2 regions of the Nocardioides okcheonensis genome follow, and region 1 is predicted to be linked to the other one. Evidence: predicted binding sites of a transcription regulator. Region 1 holds the regulator's gene; the other holds the start of a gene.
The links. The regulator LexA, encoded in region 1, represses DNA repair genes until DNA is damaged. The targets are predictions, from matches to a motif close to TCGAACANNTGTTCGA.

Region 1 (4,414 bases):
CGAGACCCGTCGGCGCGTCTGGGTCTCGTGACAGGCGCCAGGGCGCCTTCCTCGACCAGCGGTGGCGCCCTCAGTCGAAGGGGATCCGGCCGCGCAGCGTCTCCGGGTCGTCGAGCGGCGCGTCGCTGGTCGACGCGCGCAACTCCCGTTGGTCGAGGAGGTCGCGCAGCGACCGTCACGAGACCCCCGACCACCGGTGGTCGAGGAACGACGAAGTCGTGTCACGAGACCCGTCGGCGCGTCTGGGTCTCGTGACAGGCGCCAGGGCGCCTTCCTCGACCAGCGGTGGCGCCCTCAGCCGAAGGGGATCCGGCCCCGCAGGCTCTCCGGGTCGTCGAGCGGCGCGTCCTTGGTCTCGGCGATCACCTCGCGCGCCTGGTCGGTGCTGTCCCAGACGTTCCAGAGCAGCACGCCGCGCACGGAGCCGGCCTTCAGGTAGTACACGACGCCGGTGCCGAGCTCGCCGTCCTTCCAGTCCTCGACCATGTCGAGGTCGGAGCGGGTCTCGCCGACGGCCTCGTAGCCGGCGTCGAAGAGGTCGGACCAGAAGATCGGGGTGTAGGTGTAGGTCTCGTCGGCGCCGGCCATCACCTTGCCGGCGTGCTCGCCGGACTTCTCGGCCTGGTCGACGTGCTCGACGCGGCGGCGCCCGAGCAGGGCGTCGGGGTACGACGCCACGTCGCCCGCGGCGTACACGTCCTCGACGCTCGTGCGCAGGCGCTCGTCGACGACGACGCCGTTGTCGACCTCGAGCCCGGCGGCCTCGGCGAGCCCGGTGCGGGGCTGGACGCCGACCCCGATGACGGCCGCGTCGGCGACCACGTCGGTCCCGTCGTCGAGCCGGATCCGGACGCCGTCGCCGGTCTCCTCGCCGGTGCTGACCGAGCCGTGCACGATCGTGACGCCGTGCTCGGCGAAGTCCTTGGTGAGGCTCGCGGCGAGCGCGCGCGGGAACATCTGCTCCTGCACGTCCTCGAGGTCGAGCACGAGCGTCACCGCGACGTCGTTCTGCACGAGCGCGGCGGCGATCTCGGAGCCGATGTAGCCGCCGCCGACGACCACGACGTGGCTGCCGGACGTGGCGAGCCCACGGAGCCGCTCGTAGTCGGCGGACGTGCGGTAGTAGACGACCCGCGGGCCGGCCTCGAGGCCGAGGGTGCGCGGCTCGGCGCCGGTGGCCAGCAGCAGCTTGCCGTAGCCGACCGACGTGCCGTCGGCGAGGCGTACGGCGTGGGCAGCGGGGTCGATCTCGGTGACGGTCGTGTCGAGCACGAGGTCGACGGCGTCGTCGTCGTCGAGGTCACCGGCGAGCGACTGCCCCTCGAGCGACTCGTCGTCCTTGAGCCAGAGGTCCTTCGACAGCGCGGGGCGGTAGACCGGGTCGTGCGGCTCCGAGCCGAGCACGGCGACCGTGCCCGAGGAGTCCTGCGAGCGGATCCCCTTCACGGCGCTGGTGGCGGCGACGCCCCCACCGACGATGACGTAGTCGTAGGACTCCTGGACGTTGCTCATGCGCGCTCCCGACGGTTGGCTGTCCGGCCATCGTGTCCGCTCGACCCCGGACATTCAACGCGCCCTCCGCCCCGTGGGGTGGAGGGCGCGTCGACGCACGCAGGGCAGGGCGGTCAGACCCGGCGGAGCACCGCGGTGACGACGCCGAGGATCGTGGCGTTGTCGCCGGGGATCGGGTCGTAGGCGGTGTTGTGGGGGAGCAGCCAGACGTGGCCGTCCTTGCGCTGGAAGGTCTTGACGGTCGCCTCGCCCTCGATCATCGCGGCGACGATCTGGCCGTTGGTGGCGGTCTGCTCCTGGCGGATGACGACGTAGTCGCCGTTGCAGATGGCGGCGTCGACCATCGAGTCACCGGAGACCTCGAGCAGGAAGAGGGTGCCGTCGCCGACGAGCTGCTTGGGCAGCGGGAAGACGTCGGTGACGTCCTGCTCGGCGAGGATCGGGCCGCCGGCGGCGATGCGGCCCACGAGCGGGATGTTGACCGCGGACGGCGAGACGTCGCCGATGCCGGTCTCGTCGACGCCCGAGTCGTCGGCGCTGGAGATCGAGCGGCGCGCGGCCATCACCTCGGGCAGGAACACCTCGAGGGCGCGCGGACGGTTGGGGTCGCGCTTGAGGAAGCCCTTGCCCTCCAGCACCCGGAGCTGGTGGGCGACGCTGGAGGAGGAGGTGAGGCCGACCGCCTGACCGATCTCACGCATCGAGGGCGGGTATCCCTTGGTCTCGATGGAGTCCTTGATGGTGGCCAGGACGCGCTGCTGGCGCGGGGTCAGCCCGGTGGCGTCCGGTGGGCCGTCGGGCATCTCGATGACGTTCTTGTCGTCCTGCTTGGCCATCTGGCTCAGTCCTCCCGGCGTGGTGGCCCGCTCCGTCCGCCCGGAGCAGGTGGTGCCACCGTAGACCTCCCGGCACCCGTGGATCAAACACCTGTTCGAAGCAGCGTGTCGCTAGCGTCGCGTCCATGACGAGCGGCGGGCCGACGAGCTGTGTGGTGACGGGTGGGGCGCGTGGGATCGGACGCGGCATCGCCGCACTGCTGGTCGCGCGCGGGCACCGGGTGGTGGTGAGCGACGTCGACGCGGAGGCCGTCGCCGCGACGGCCGGGGAGATCGGCGCGGTCGCCGGGCTCGCCCACGACGTACGCGACCCTGACGCGCACCGGGTCGTCGCGGCCGAGGCGGCGCGGCACGCACCGCTCACCGCCTGGTTCAACAACGCGGGCGTCGGCGACGACGGCACGCTGGCCGCGCTCACCGACGAGCAGGTGCGCCGGCTCGTCGAGGTCAACCTGCTCGGCACGATGTGGGGGACGCGGGCGGCGCTGGCCGCACTCGGACCGCGGGGCGGCGACGTCGTCAACGTCGCGTCACTGGCCGGGCTGACGCCGGCGCCGGGCTACAGCGTGTACGCCGCGACCAAGGCCGGCGTGGTGTCGCTGAGCTCCTCGGTCAACGCCGAGGCGCCGCGAGGCGTGCGGGTCCACGCGCTGTGCCCGGACGGTGCCGACACCGCCATGCTGGCGGCACAGGACCCCGCCGGGGTGGGCGCGCAGCTGGTCCACTCGGGCGGGCCGATCCTCACCGTCGAGCAGGTCGCCGAGGCCGCGGTCGCGCTGCTCGGCTCGCGCCGCGTCGTGCGTACGCTGCCGGGCTGGCGCGGAGGAGTGGCGCGCGGCGCCGCACTGGCACCGGGGGTGTCGCAGCACGTCGTCGGGCTGTTCGCCGCGCAGGGACGCCGGGCGATGCGGCGACGCTGAGCGTCGCTCCGTCGCAACCCACGGACGGCCCCCCGGCCCCTCCGGGCCGGACGGCCGTCCCTCCAGGTGCCCGGTGCGCGACCGGGCGTGGTCGTCCTTGTCAGGGCAGGCGCACCTGCCCGTGCTGCATCTTCCACAGGAAGTACTTCTCGAAGCCGAGCTTCATCAGGTGCGCCTGCGGGCCCGGGATCAGCACCCCGTGCTTGCGCGGCGGCAGCATCTTGTCGGCCAGGATCACGACGCCGTTGTTGCCCGCGTCCATCACGCAGACGGCCGGGATGTCGCCGAACGCCTTGTGCTCCTGCGGCTCCTCGCCGCGGACCTGGGCCGCGATGTTGAGCGCCGCGACGTGGGCCTGCTGCTCGGTCGGGAAGCCGGTCTTGGGGATGCCGACCGGGGTCGGGGTCTGCCACGGCACCTCGACCGCGGCGGCGACGCCGACGGCGTACACGTCGTCGAACGCCTCGCTCTGGTAGGTGTCCCGGACCTTCACGAAGCCGTTGGCGTCGGCGAGCTCGCCGGCCTTCTGGACGACGTCCTGGCCGGAGAACGGCGGGATGATCATCGCGTAGCCGAAGTCGATCGCCCGGCCGTCGGCGAGCACCAGGCGGCCGTCGTCGACGTGGTCCATCGCGGTGTCCAGGACCGCCTCGATGCCCTCCTTCCTGAGGAACATGCCGAGCAGGGACTCGCCGTGGGGCAGGCCGCCGATGCCGAAGTGGCCGAGGAACGGCTCGGCGCTGACGTAGGTGAGCTTCACCTTGTCCTTCAGCCCGGCCTTCCTGAGCTGGTAGGAGGTGTTGAAGAGGAACTCGTAGGCCGCGCCGAAGCAGCCGGCGCCCTGGGTGGCGCCGATGACCACGTCGCCCGGGTCCTCCTTGAACCGTGTCCAGCCCTCGCCCGCGTGGATCGCGTCCTCCATCGTGGTGATGGTGTGGGCGTTGCCGTCCGGGCCGAGGCCGAGGATCACCTCGAAGCGGTTGCGGTAGCCGGTGGCGATGACGAGGTAGTCGTAGTCCTGCGGGCCGGCGGTGGTCTGCACCCGCCTCGCGACCGGGTCGATCTCGGTCGCCTCGGCGTGCACGAAGTCGACGCCGTGCTCCTCGAACGTGGGGCCGACCTTGAAGGTGATGTCGGCGCGCGAGC
Region 2 (4,414 bases), 2.0 Mb from region 1:
ATTCACAGCCACCGCAGCATCTTCGTGCGACGAACCTCGACGAATCTCAGCCCAGAACCGGGCAACCGTCTCGGCCGGCGGCCTCGGCCGCCCTCCACGTGCCTGCATACCAACACCTCGATGATCAGGTGTTGCGATCACCCACTGAACCCAAGTGCCGATGCAGGGCCACATCCGCCGCACATGCGCTGAAGGGGGCTGCTCGCCCTGGGACGGCACAGCGGTCGGCCACTCTGCCAACGACCGCACTCACCTCGGCAGATCCGGTCGAGCTGATCGCGGCAGATCCGGGCGAGCGTAGCCGCCCTCAACGCGGCATGTGCGGACGTTCCCTGGCAGGCTGCGGACCTATGGCGAAGCGATGGTTCAAGTGGCGTTGGGACGAGTCCCGGGGTGACGAGAACGACCATCGGGGCTCATCGACGTGGCTGTTCGAGGTCGACGGGGACTCCTGGCCGCTGCGCCAGATCGAGATCTATGACACTGGCCCTACCCTCCGCTACGGCCCCGACCACGACGAGGATGAGTACGGCGGCCTCGGTCAGGCGCGCTTGGACGAGTCTGAGAACTGGCCTCAGCGCGAGATCACGGCTGCGGAGTTCGAGGCGGCGTGGACCGACGTCCAGTAGATGGCCTCATCTCGTCATGAGCGCTTGTTGCTCGATCACACCGTTCCTCACGTCCGCATGGTGAAGCTGACCTGGTTGTCGGCGTGGATGGTCTTGGCGTAGCGCGGGTCGTGGGCCAGGCGGTGGTGGCGCGGGCACAGCAACCGCCCGTTCGCCAGATCGGTCGCGCCACCGTTGGACCACGGATCGTCGTGGTGGGCATGACACCCCGACGCGGTCGTCTCACACCCCTTCGCGGTGCACCCGCCGTCCCGCAACCCCAGCGCGATCCGCTGCGCCTTGCTGAAGAGCCGCCGCGACCGTCCCAGGTCCAGCACCTGCCCGTCACCGCCGAGCACCACCGGGACGATCCCGGCCTCGCACGCCAGCCGGCGGGCCTGGGCCGCCGACATCCGCGTGCCGTCGTCCAGCAGCGCGACCGCGTGCTCACCCAGCAGCTGCTCCAGCGTCATCGTGATGACGACGGTGGCGTTGACGCCCGCGGTCTGCGGGGCCGCGTCCAGCGGGTACCGCTCGACGTACTCCACGAACGCCTCACCCATCCGCCGCCGCGACGGCTTCCACACACCGTTCTCGTCGCGCAGGTCCCCCTCGGTGTGGTGGCGGGCCGGGTTCGCCAACGCCTGCAGGATCCGCCGCAGAATCGCACCCACGTGCGAGGGGACCGTGAACCGGCCGTGGCAGCGGCCCTCACCGTCGTCCGACATCGAGAACGACACCGACTCCGCCGCCCGGCGCTCCTCCTCGGCCAGCGCGTCGGCCTCGGCCGACTCCCCCACCTCGGGTGCCACCACGTCCAGGATCCGCTTCCCGATCTGCCGCAACGCCCTCGCATCATGCAGCCGCGCGTAGGCCAGCAGCCTCGCCTCGGCCTCCTCCCGCACGGCGACGTCGACACGGTCCGGCAGCGCATCCACCGCCTCGACGATCGCCCGCGCCTGCTCCGAGCGCAGGTCACCACAGTGCAGCGCTGCGGCCACGTCCGGATGCCGCTCGAGCCCACGCCCCAGCGCCAGGTCGCGGCGTACCTCACGCCGCGTGGACCGCGTCTCGGCCGCGACCCACGGAACCGCGTCCCGAGAACCCTCCACCGTCCCGACGTCGTCCGAGGCCGCCAGCACCCGCGAGAGCAGCCCGTCCAGCTGCGACCGCGCCGCCACCAGCTCCACCAGCGCCGCCCGCTTCTCCCCCACCGACATGAACACCGGCTCCACCGGCGCCACACCCTTCAACGACGCACGCAGGTCCACGGCGCACTCCACGATCGGATGCAGCTGCTCCACCGGATCCACCAGGGCCATCCAGAGCCACCTCCTCGCACGCACGTCACTGACAACCGCCCGGGTCCGGGGCGGAGCGGTGAGGCATGGGGTGGCATCGAAGGCCTGGCGTCACCTGTGAGCCCTACGGCATCCCGTGAGCACCACCACGGGTTCTATGGGTGACTGACCCGGTCCCGGGCCCTCCGTCACCTCAGACGAGAGAACCGTTCCGGACCGGCGTGCTACGCACGATCGTACACCTGTTCGAATGCGTGAGCAAGGGGTACCGACACCCGTGGAGGATCTGCTGTCCATGGTCGAGGGGTCTCGTGCCGGGACCTCGTCACTCCTCGAACAGAGTGCCAGCATGGCGAACGGCCGCCCCGGACAACCCGGAGCGGCCGTTCGACGGAGGGCTCAGTAGTCCTCGCGCGCGTCGGGGTCCGGACCCCGCGTGATGTGCATGGCGGCCTCCTCGGCGGAGGCTCCAGCACCGTCGATGCCGACGTCCATGGCGAGCTCCTGCTTGTCGGTGTCCTCCCCCAGCCCCTCGTCGGGCTGGACCAGGCGACCGGCACGGGCGTCTGCCTCGTCGAGCCCGAGCTTCTCGTCGAGGGCGTTCTCGTCCTCGTGGTCGGAGTCGTCGTCCTCCTCGGCGTAGGGGTCGACGTCGGGCTCCTCCTCGGCCAGCTTCTCGTCGAGCGACTCCCCGCGCAGGCGCTCGGCCTCGGTCGGGTAGTCGTCGTAGCCCTTCGGGGCGCGGTCCGGCGGGGAGTACCCGCGGTCCAGCACGTCCTCCAGGTCGCCGTCCGCGAGGGTGTCCTCGGGCTGCAGCTGGTCCTCGTCGTCGACGGACATGTCGAGGTAGTTCTCGCGATCCTCACTCATGCCACGAGCATGTCCAACCGCGCAGAGCCGGACAAGGCCCACCAGGGTGAAGTGGTCTCGACGCTTCGACCACCGAGCAGACGCGGGGTCAGCCGAGCTCGCGCTCCAGCGCGTCGGTGAGCAGCGCGACCAGGGCCTCGGTCTGGATGTTGGCCGAGGACGAGACCTCCTCGTCGGAGCCGTCGAGCGCCCGGGCGGCGAGGCCGGCCTTGGAGTCGATCAGCTCGGCGATGCGGGTGTCGATGGTCTGCGCCGCGATGATCCGCCACGCCGTCACGGGGTCGCTCTGGCCGATGCGGTGGACCCGGTCGATGGCCTGGGTCTGCTCGGCGTCGGTCCAGGAGAGCTCGGAGAGCACCACGTTGGAGGCGACCTGGAGGTTCACGCCGACGCCGGCCGCGGCCAGCGAGCAGACGATGACCTGGACGCTGGGGTCGTTGACGAAGGCCTCGATGGCCTTCTCGCGCGCCTTCGGCGTCTGGTCGCCACGGATCGAGGTGTGCTTGAGCCCGCGGCGGGTGAAGGTGTCCTCGGCGATGTCCATGACGTCGACGTGGCGGGCGAAGAAGACCACCTTGCCGACGTTGCGGGCCAGCTGGGCGGCGTAGTCGGCGGCGAGCCCGGCCTTGGCGCGGCCGATCCGGCGGAACATCGAGAACACGTTCTCGCCGCCGGTGCCCTGGTCCATCTCCTCGCGCTCCCACGTCGCGACGCGGCGCACCAGCTCGTGGTCGATGCCCTCGACCACCGAGCCCGTGCGGCGGGTCTCCAGCGCGGCCCTGTAGCGCTGGACGAGGCGGCGGGCGAGGTCCTCCTCGGCGGCGCGGATCGAGCGGGTGTCCTCGTCGTCGAGCTCGACCGGGATGTCGGCGATCCGGCGGGCCGGGATGTCCTCGGCGACGTCGACCTTGCGGCGGCGGACGATGCCCATGTCGATGACGGCCTTGCGGGCGGCGGGGTAGAACGCGTGGTCGGCCGGCGTCAGCTCGGTCTCCTCGAGCGACTCCATCAGCCGTGCCATCGGCTTGGTCCCGTCGATCCAGCCGAGGAACTCCCAGATCGCCCGGAAGTCCTCGATGTCGTTGATCAGCGGGGTGCCGGTCAGCGCCATCAGCAGCGGGCGGGCGGTGCGCGCGCGCAGCCGGTCGGAGAGCTCGAGCACGTGCCGCGAGCGCTGCGACGTCTTGTTCTTGATGAAGTGGGCCTCGTCGACGACCATCCCGCGGAAGCCGAACTGGCCGAGCCAGCCGACGTGCCGGTCGAGGATCTCGTAGTTGACGACGATGACGTCGGCGAACGCGTCGACCCGGTCGCCGTCGCCGTGGATCACGGTGGCGCGACGGCGCGGGGTCCAGCGCTCGGTCTCGCGGGCCCAGTTGGTCTTGACGACGTTGGGGCAGACCACGAGCAGCGGGTACGCGTCGGCGGCCTGCGCGGCGAGCAGCGCCTGCGCGGTCTTGCCGAGGCCCGGCTCGTCGGCCAGCAGGAAGGTGCGGTGGCCCTCGGCGGCCGAGGCGATCATCCGGGCCTGGTGGGGCATCAGCTCGAGCTTGCCGGGGGCGCTCAGCGAGGTGGGCTCGGGGAGGTCCATGCACGACGAGGACCCGCCGAGCTCGAACGAGCGGAACAGCGGCC

Region 2: the regulator LexA is predicted to act here: its motif matches at 2,144-2,159, upstream of LN652_RS19645 (HNH endonuclease signature motif containing protein).

The regions. Positions count from the first base shown of each region.
Region 1 covers NZ_CP087710.1:1,999,893-2,004,306, reverse strand. Annotated here, with positions in the region: gene LN652_RS09690 (NAD(P)/FAD-dependent oxidoreductase) at 295-1,512, opposite strand; gene lexA (transcriptional repressor LexA) at 1,626-2,348, opposite strand; gene LN652_RS09680 (SDR family NAD(P)-dependent oxidoreductase) at 2,504-3,268, shown strand; gene LN652_RS09675 (NAD(P)/FAD-dependent oxidoreductase) at 3,369-4,414, opposite strand, start outside.
Region 2 covers NZ_CP087710.1:4,040,207-4,044,620, reverse strand. Annotated here, with positions in the region: gene LN652_RS19655 (IS30 family transposase) at 1-108, opposite strand, end outside; gene LN652_RS19650 (hypothetical protein) at 351-629, shown strand; gene LN652_RS19645 (HNH endonuclease signature motif containing protein) at 677-1,930, opposite strand; gene LN652_RS19640 (DUF5709 domain-containing protein) at 2,309-2,779, opposite strand; gene LN652_RS19635 (DEAD/DEAH box helicase) at 2,868-4,414, opposite strand, start outside.